DNA from 2 places in the Paenibacillus hunanensis genome. Region 1 is predicted to be linked to the other one. Evidence: riboswitches for the same ligand, from Rfam matches in the RefSeq annotation. Region 1 holds a riboswitch; the other holds the start of a gene.

Region 1 (4,737 bases):
GGTGAAATGGCAGGATACGCGCTATATTCGTCCATTTACGAATTTGAAAAGCTTAACACTGGCTAATGCTGAGGTAAACGATATTGCTGGGCTGAGCGAATTACCCGTTCTGCAAAAGCTAAAGCTCGTAGGCGATAATGTAATTGCGAATCCAGAGGCGATCGCGCAATGCACGACCTTATCCTCATTTACAGGAAATGAAGCCGATGTGCAGCTGCTACAGGAGGCATTCAAGCAGCCCGTTAGCTTCTCGATCCAGTACGGCGGCAATTATAATGCATAATGAATCAGCCCGTTCGATATTTGTATCGACGGGCTTTTATAGATGTCGCCTGTATGGTTATACAATACAGAGTAGATTGAAGTGAACGATATTCCCATCCACTTGAGGTGAATCTTATATGAAGCCACTGATTCATGAGATCGAGCAACATTTTAGTCTGCTACGTGAGGAAGAGCTTACTGCCCATTCTACGCTGATACATATGCGACAGCAGACAGCGCTGTTAATGCCCTACGAGCATTATGCCGTCCAGTTTTATCCAGAGTTTTATCGGTTTCTCTATGAAAATAAGGAATGGATCGTCTTCGGGCAGGATCTGGGCGGTTACTTTGTCCTGTCATGGGAGAGGCAATGGATCGGCTATTTGTACCAGGAGGAGGATTCGTATCGTATAGCCTATTGCAATGATACATGGCATCATTTTATTAGCTTTTATCATGCTTTTACGAGTGTAGTGCTCCAACAGCTGATCGACAAGCAAGCAGTCTGTACAGATCGCGTTCTAGACCTGGATTCATTGCTAGATACGCTGACTCATTATTATATGGAGATTGATGCGCAGGCGATGCAGGAAGAGCATCATTTCTGGGCAATTCGGCTATATGAATTATCTGAAGGCTTCTTTCCGCTGGATGGTCAAACAATAGCGATGTACCACTCATTGGAATAGCTTTGTTTTAATTTTGGCGTAAAAGCGTCATTTTTCGATTACTTCAGGCGAAGCTTTATCACTAGTAACAGGTATACCATAACCATTTTATAGTAGACCAATGGCATCCTGAGCAGTCGATATATACTTATTTTTGCAAGTGTGAATAATGACATATCATTTTGCGAAATGAGATGAAAAGTAAACTGAAAACACTGAAATATAATGTAAAATTGGAGATAATGAGCGTTATGAGGAGAAAAAAGGAGCTTGCGGAAGGTATCCTTTTACTGCATTTTCAAAAAAGAAAGCTGTGGGAATCCACGGCTTTTTTTGCCTTTTTGATCTGCTTTACACTTCTGAATTACAGGAGTAATATACATTTCAGGATTTAGAGATTCGCGATCGCAACGACTTCTCTCATGCTCGCCGAAGCGCACAGCAGCAGGAAAGCACAATCGTGCTACGCCAGACTGTCCAGACGATCGGTGCAGCAGGAAGCGTACAGATGCGAATCGGCATTTGTCCAGATCAAACAACTGAATTTCAGAAGTTTCTTGTTCTTATTGCTGAGTTTCCGGTCATTACCGGAAAACGGGGGAACCAATTCGCAGCATGTCAAAGGTGTGAGAGCCGTTGATCATCTGCATGGGGTGAATCCGTCAGCGCCGGTAACCATGGGGCCGGCGCTGATGGTAGGGCGACTCTCACCGCCCGAATCCGACAGCTAACCTCGTAAGCGCAAGTCGGGAGAGGAGTGTGGAACTTGTGCCATCATGACACAGGGTATAGACGCTCTGTGTTTTCTTATGCCTTGCTAACGCTCATTAGCTTCTGAAGCCAGACGCACTAGACTGGTGGTTGTGCTGAACTACCTGTGTTGAAAAGAGTGATCTATTCGCTCATTCAAACAGCGTAGAGGATTGTGGACAATTTGAACCTCAATACGATCATTATGATCATCGATCGTAGCTCTTTTACATGATACACGCTTAATCTCCTGTCGACTCGTGCTTGCGAGATAGCTACAGGAGAGCGGGGGAACCATTCGTCAGACCATGCTTCCAGCAGGGCAACTGACACGGGGTGAATTCCGGCAATGCCGGAACGGGCAATCTTCCAGCCCGAACCCGACAGCTAACCTCGTCAGCGATTCAGGAAGAACTTATATCCGGCTTACGTCATCCTGGTCTGCACATCATTATGTGTCAGTCCGGTTACGCACGGAAGAAGCCCGGTGAAAAGTTCGATTTTTACCGAGGCTTCTTTTTTTGCGCCTAATTTCGTGTTTTTCGACTCAAAATCGTTTGATGTGAAGTCAAATTGCAATGAAAATCAAATTTAATCTCACGCATGTTGATGCTGAAGGGGAAAGAAACCATGTTGGACATTTTAATGATTGTGCTCATTTTACTCATGGCATTCGGGCTTGGTGGACTGGGGATCTGGTCATCCAGAGTGATCGGAGAGCGAGGAGAAGAACAATGATCTGGCTATTATGGCTCATTATTGCAGGCTTGCTGGTGTACTTGTGTTACGCCCTGATCTATCCGGAAAAATTTTAAACAGGCAGGAGAGAGTGAGTGAGTATGTTCGCATATATCGGAGTTGCATTAACCTTACTAATTGCGCTGTTATTAGCGCGTCCAATGGGAGCTTACATTTCCCGTGCATTTGATTATACACCGGGGAAGCTGGATCGCTTCTTTGGTCCACTGGAAAAGATCATTTATAAGCTGGGTGGTATCCGGCAAAATAACCAGACATGGAAGCAGTATCTGGTCGCGTTACTTGTTAGCAATACCGTTATACTATTGATCGTGTATATTATTTTCCGTTTGCAGGATAAGCTGCCACTGAATCCAGCAGGTATTGCGGCGATGAGCCCGGATCTTGCCTTTAATACAGCGATTAGCTTTTTAACGAATACGAATCTACAGCATTATAGCGGTGAAAGTGGCTTGTCCCTTTTCTCGCAAATGTCGGCTATTATTTTCTTGATGTTTGTCTCACCAGCGACAGGTATTGCCGCTTCGATCGCGTTTATGCGTGGTCTGGCTGGTAAGCCGATGGGGAACTTTTTCGTCGATCTGGTACGTGCGATTACACGTATTTTGCTGCCACTATGCGTGGTCGCTGCATTGATCTTTATTAGTCAGGGTGTACCGCAGACGCTGCACACGTCCGTCACAGCAACTACGCTGGAGGGAACACAGCAACAGATCGGCATGGGCCCAATTGGGAGCTTCCTTGCAATTAAGGAAATGGGGAACAATGGTGGTGGCTTTTTCGGTGCCAACTCTGCCCATCCTTTTGAGAATCCAGATGCGATCAGTAATCTGCTGCAAATGCTTCTGATGCTACTCGTGCCGATCTCGCTTCCATTTACGTACGGACGCATTGTCGGTAATCCGAAGCAAGGACGAATCCTGTTTGTATCGATGGCAATTATGTTCCTGATCATGCTCAGCTCTTCATTATATGCAGAGCATCAAGGCAACCCACTTATCAATCAACTCGGATTACAGCAAAGTGCAGGCTCTATGGAAGGGAAAGAGGTTCGATTCGGTATTGAGGAATCTTCATTATACTCGGTGGTAACTACCGCGTCGGAGACAGGTGCAGTCAATACGATGCACGATACATTAACACCAATTGGCGGTATGATCGCCTTGAGTAATATGATGCTGAATACCGTATTCGGCGGTTCGGGTGTCGGTATGATGAACGTACTGATGTATGCGATCATCTCTGTGTTCCTTTCGGGCTTGATGGTTGGTCGTACTCCTGAATTCCTCGGTCGTAAGGTAGAGGGGAAAGAGATGAAGCTGATCGCAGTCACACTGCTTATTCAGCCGCTGCTAATCCTTGCACCAACGACCATCGCACTGATGGTATTTCCAAATACGATATCGAATCCAGGCTACCATGGTCTGACGCAAGCTCTGTATGAATTTACATCGTCTGCGGCTAACAACGGATCAGGGTTTGAGGGGTTAGGCGATAATACTGTATTTTGGAATTTATCGACTGGTATTGTGATGATGCTTGCTCGTTTCTTCTCGATGGTAACTTTGCTTGCAGTTGCTGGCTCGATGCTGGCGAAGACACCTGTACCGGAGAGCAGTGGTACGCTGCGTACCGACCAGGCACTGTTTGGTAGTGTATTTATTGTAGTCGTTGTGGTCGTTGGTGCATTGACCTTCTTCCCAGCGCTGGTACTTGGCCCAATCGCCGAGCAGCTTACGTTGAAGTAGAGTAAAGCATTCATACAGATGATGAAGCTATATTATATGAGGATAATCAGGTGGAGGAATCAGCAATGAAAAATCAAGCTTCCGTGATGAACCGGGATCTGATAACGAAAGCATTACAGCAATCCTTTGTAAAACTAAACCCGCTTTTAATGATGAAAAATCCGGTCATGTTCGTGGTCGAGGTTGGACTGCTCATTAGCGTGTTGCTTATATTTGTACCGGGCGCATTTGGTGATTCCATATCGGCAGGCTTTAATATTGCCGTATCGATCATTTTACTGTTAACGATCCTATTCGCCAACTTTGCCGAAGCGCTTGCAGAAGGACGTGGTAAAGCGCAGGCAGATTCACTGAAAAAGACGAAGAAGGAAATTACTGCGCGCAAGCTGGACGGCGAACGAATTGTTGAAGTACCTTCGACCTCCCTGCGTAAAGGCGATCTGGTGGTCGTTCATCAGGGAGAAATGATCCCTGGTGATGGTGAAGTGGTCAAAGGTCTAGCTTCTGTCGATGAGTCAGCGATCACGGGTGAGTCTGCTCCAGTTATT
Region 2 (4,737 bases), 2.3 Mb from region 1:
ACGCCGGGATGACGCCACCAGATTTTGAAGACGTCACTTTGCTGCGCAAGTGTAGCACAGCAATCGTCCTCCTCGAATACACCATACCGATTCGGCAGGCGCTCCCAGATCTCAGACAGATCATATAGATAGAAAGGATACATATTGCAAATAATATATTTGTCCGCAGCAGGGCAAAGCTCCACCTGAATGTTTTGCTCCTGTTCCACAACTGCTGGCTCGATATTCGAATCGATGTTCATATAAGTCTCCTGTTTAGCCGAGGACTTAACGCCCTCCATTTTTACCACGTCCGCCTCCACGATTATTCATTTTATTGAACGTAGAGGGGCTGGTATGGTTTTTGCCTGCGTGTGTCTTATTCGTGCTGTTCTTATTGCTTTGGTTGGTGCTATTTTTGCTAGCAACTGATTGGTTATTGCTGCTCTGCTTGCCTGGAATACCTTTGCCCTTAGCTGCTGGCTTGCCCTGCGCGGCTTGGTTACCTCGCTGCTGTGAGGCACCTGTTGCTGTTCTAGCTCCTGCTCCCGTCGATGACTTGCGTAATTGAGCTGCGGTGTATTGCAGTGCCTCCATCGCCTGTTTGACAAACGCACGATTTTCCGGCTCCCATTCATGGGGATCATCCATAAAGGAGTCCTCGATAAACTCCTCCAGCCCGTCTGCCAGCTTGCGCTGATCTGGCGCACTCTTGCCTCGTAGTACCTGTATGGCGGCACGCATCGTGCGACACGACTGCTGCACAAATGTATAGTCATCTCGATCCCACGCCTGCGGATTATCCATATCGTAAAAAGCGATCCATTGCTCTATTAATGAAGCAGCCTGCTTCGCGTCCATCTGTGGCATATTCATTCTCCGTTTCATTACAGCGGTAGCTGCACATGTTAATTGTCCGGTATGCCGCGTTGGATGGGCATCCGGTTCCATGCTACCATTGTAGCGGCTATAATGGGTGGCGTACAGTGGGTTAGCTAGGGTACAAGGTGGTACAGGTTTAAAGCTTTGTTGGGTTGGTGCGTCTTTGGTTCACTTTGCGCTGCATTTGTGCTGGGTGCGTACATCACTTGCGGGAAGGAATAAGGGAACGGACTCAGTGGAGCCGCGGGAATCTACTGGATTAGGAGTAAATGTAGATTCCCGCCCCTCCTCAGAGGTAAGATATTTTGCTACGCAAAAATCACTCTTCATTGAACCCCGTTTTAGAAAATCGCTAACACTGCAAGTCATCCTTTTCCCTTATTTCCTTCCCTCCGTTCCGTGCTGCTCGCAGCATATGTTGTAAAGGGCTAAGACTCTCACTGCAAGGACAGACACAATAGAAATAAGAAAGATTGCTAAAAGTGGATCATTTCGTTTTTTTCACTCTTAGATTCAGTTCTTAAATGTATCAGAGATGAAGCAGGCGCTAACATCCACTTGTACGGGTGGGAGGTAGCAATAAGAACTTTACTTTAAGAACCTTGAATGTAGTGAAGCATCTGATGAGGTTGAAGAATGTTTTACATGCTTTATTTGATGTTAGTTTGTAATTCTATTCCCTCGCTGCATATCCATATTACGCGCATCACGTTGTACCTTCCTTCTTCGCTCATTATCGCGTCAGCTATCGGTCTGGTGAGATGAGCCGAGTTGTTGTAATTGGTGGGAAAGGTAGGTATTTACGCCTTTGGGGCGTTTTAGAGCGAGCTTGTACATGGCTTTGGCGACGGTGGTGGCTTGGATGGGTTTGTATTTGGATAGCCCTCCTCGCAGCAGGGGCGATACTACGCTGGAAATAGCGGCAGCCGTGCGTTCGCCGAGTCGGAATTCTTTGCGTTCTCCTAGTAGCAGGGAGGGCTGGACGATGGATAGGGATGGGTAGCCGAGTGTAGATAGTTGCTGCTCTAGCTCGCCTTTGATACGGGAATAGAAGATGCGTGAGTTAGCATCTGCTCCCATGGCGCTGATGAGCAGGAAGTGTTCGGCTCCCCTTGCCCGGGCTAGCTCAGCCAGTCGGAGCGGGTAGGTGACATCGATCTGGTACATGCGCTCCTGGCTGCCTGCTTGTTTGATCGTAGTGCCGAGGCAGCAATATACATCGGTGGCTTGCCATGTATCCGCATGCTGGTCTAAATGATCGTAATCGGTCACGATCTGCTCAACCTGTATATACGACTGCCAGTCTGGTACGATTTGGCGTACAAGCACTTTGATACGGTCATAGGTTGGTTCATGGACGAGGATATCGACCAGCGAGCGCCCGACCAGACCTGTAGCGCCTGCGACGAGTGCTATGCGTTCTGTCAGTTTACTTCCCCTCCATTCTGTCTGCTAGTATCCATTATGCTGTGTGTTGTGGCTCGATCGGATCGCTCGCTTGCTATGTTTTACTCGTATCGCGCTTCCCTTAGAGTGCTTCCTGTAAAACGATTGGAAGAAGCGTTTCGTTTGTACCTCTATTCTTTATCCCTATACCTATCTATCAGGTGATCTCTCGATCATATTCCATCCCTATATCTCGATTCCTGTATAGCGTCTTCCTTCATATATTTCCTTCATATCATTCGTATGTGTAATTGCAGTTCTGTTATTTATACATGTGTATACCCGAATGCGCAGATGCTGCGTCATTCGGGTGTCAGGCTATGATGCTGCTCAGAGCAAAAAGGCGACACTGCCGCCATTCGTGTGCACAATATGATCGGCACCCAGTCCTCTGTAGATCATGCGTGAATTACTGCTTTCGGTAATAACGTAGATCGGCTCGCTTGTCCATGTACGGCACATTTGGATATACCGACAGCAGAGCGGCAGGCTGCGTTCAAATAGATACACTTTACCGACAGCTAGCTGTGGAATGGTCCATTCGTCCTGGCGCTGTGTATCGAGCAACAGCACATGAGCCACACCCATTCGTTCTAGTTTTACCTTTTCTGCATAGCTATTTACGATCGCGGCAAAGGCAATTCCTTTGACCTTGAGCAGCTGCATAAACTGCTCCCCTGCACGCGTCGCTGGAGATACCAGCACATACTCCTTAGGCAACTCCGATTCCTGCTCCAACTCCATCTCTTTCTCCTCCAATTGTGTGAAGGCAAACAAAAAAGAAGCTGCACAAGAGGTTTTCTCGCCAGCTTCTCAGGCATTCCGCACGCAGACATAGCTGCGCTTACCGGATGTCATGATCATTGTCGCCTCTCTTATATTCAGCTTACGAGGTTAGCTGACGGATTCGGAAGTAAGAGTCTCCCTACAGATAGCAGTCGATCTTAATGGATCGCTGCGATACCGATTCACCCCTGAACAGTCTGTGATGGCTGTTCGCTGGTTCCCCCGCTCCCCGGCTACAGAGCGTCTTCTCTGCGGCTCGGACATTAAGCTGGTTACGGCGCCAATATAGATGTCGTACACCGTAATTTATGAACTTGAGACGAATCATACTCCCCTGTTCAGGCAAAGTAAAGACGAGCGGTTTCGCATTTGGTGTCAATTTGATCATTTCACAGGACAAAATGATCGTTTACCTTCTATTTTCGCTTATTTACACATTATTATTCACGTATACTAGCTTTTTGTATAAAGTAAAGCAAAACCGAGCATTATCGAACTAATGGCATGAATAAAGGGAATGAATCCGATTACATGCATAGCAGCTGACTTAAATGACGGTCTATAGACTTTATCTGGCATTTACGTTGCCTGCAAAATGCCCTATGATGGCTGACAACTAAACCTCACATTCAAAGGAGTGTATGTACGTATGTTATCTGCTGTTGCCACCCTGATTCAGCCTACGGTTGATTCGCAGCTCGTTCCGGTTCATGCTCGTGTTCAGCGGATGGAGCTATTTGTATATGATCAGGCGAAGCTCGCATTGCCAGAATCTTGTCGTCCGCTACATTGTGGCTTGCTGCGCCTATCCGGTGGCGGAGCTACAGGCTGGGCAGAGTTTGAGTTTTCGGATGGATCGGCGCATCTGGATCTAATCAAGTGGGGGCAAGTGTTCCGTCGTCTCAAGCACGTGGAAGCAGCAGAAGCCAGAATCCTTATTCACCAATACGAATCCCTATGGGGCTTCACACGCACCCATCTGGCAGCAGAAGCACTCACCGCATGGCACAAAGCGCTGTCGGAAGGTGTCTCAGGGGCAGAATCAGGTATAGAGGCTTCATCTTATATGACAGGATGGACAGGATTACCGACTGAACGGGAATTTCTCAGCTATTATTGTCAGTCTTATTATTCTTTTTGAGCCATGCTGGTTAAGTGTCTATAAAGGGCGACTGGCAGCAAGCAAATAGATATTTATATCATTGTGGGCATCAGCTATCTGTATATTAACGCATGTTCAAAGTCTGTACTGGCATCTTGTATTTTTTCTATGGCGATGTTGCTGCGCGTTGCCTGCCCGGCCTATTGTACATGCAGGAGAGCTACTATGAAGCAGTAACTATGGAGTGAGCTCAGACAAGCGAGACATGAGTCAATGATGGTGCCGGAGAAGCCTCTATCAAGGATTAAAGGAGCGTTGTTATTGCAATGAGCGGAGAGAAAATTATGGTTGGTGTTCATTACAGTCTGAATGGGGAGCGCTTGATTCGGCGTGGTATTCGCCTGGCGCAATTGCTGAATGCGCCGCTGATCGTACTCAGCGTACTGAGCGAGCCCGTCAGTGAGCTGGATATGAATATGCAGCAGTACTACAATGCATGGAAAAAGCTGACCGAAGAAGCAGGCGGTACATTCATCGTGAAG

The links. Region 1 has a riboswitch for cyclic di-AMP ahead of kdpF (K(+)-transporting ATPase subunit F). Riboswitches for the same ligand answer to the same signal wherever they lie in the genome.
Region 2: linked by a shared signal. The riboswitch ahead of SK066_RS22140 (hypothetical protein) and the one ahead of kdpF (K(+)-transporting ATPase subunit F) in region 1 are both predicted to bind cyclic di-AMP.

Annotation. Positions count from the first base shown of each region.
Region 1 is NZ_CP139194.1:3,179,015-3,183,751, reverse strand. Features, by position in the region: gene SK066_RS12835 (SMI1/KNR4 family protein) at 1-283, shown strand, start outside; gene SK066_RS12830 (hypothetical protein) at 402-953, shown strand; cyclic di-AMP (ydaO/yuaA leader) riboswitch at 1,490-1,689, shown strand; cyclic di-AMP (ydaO/yuaA leader) riboswitch at 1,912-2,099, shown strand; gene kdpF (K(+)-transporting ATPase subunit F) at 2,417-2,497, shown strand; gene kdpA (potassium-transporting ATPase subunit KdpA) at 2,522-4,189, shown strand; gene kdpB (potassium-transporting ATPase subunit KdpB) at 4,255-4,737, shown strand, end outside.
Region 2 is NZ_CP139194.1:5,440,840-5,445,576, forward strand. Features, by position in the region: gene SK066_RS22125 (GNAT family N-acetyltransferase) at 1-242, opposite strand, end outside; gene SK066_RS22130 (hypothetical protein) at 268-849, opposite strand; gene SK066_RS22135 (oxidoreductase) at 1,603-2,289, opposite strand; gene SK066_RS22140 (hypothetical protein) at 2,638-3,051, opposite strand; cyclic di-AMP (ydaO/yuaA leader) riboswitch at 3,175-3,346, opposite strand; gene SK066_RS22145 (hypothetical protein) at 3,743-4,234, shown strand; gene SK066_RS22150 (universal stress protein) at 4,522-4,737, shown strand, end outside.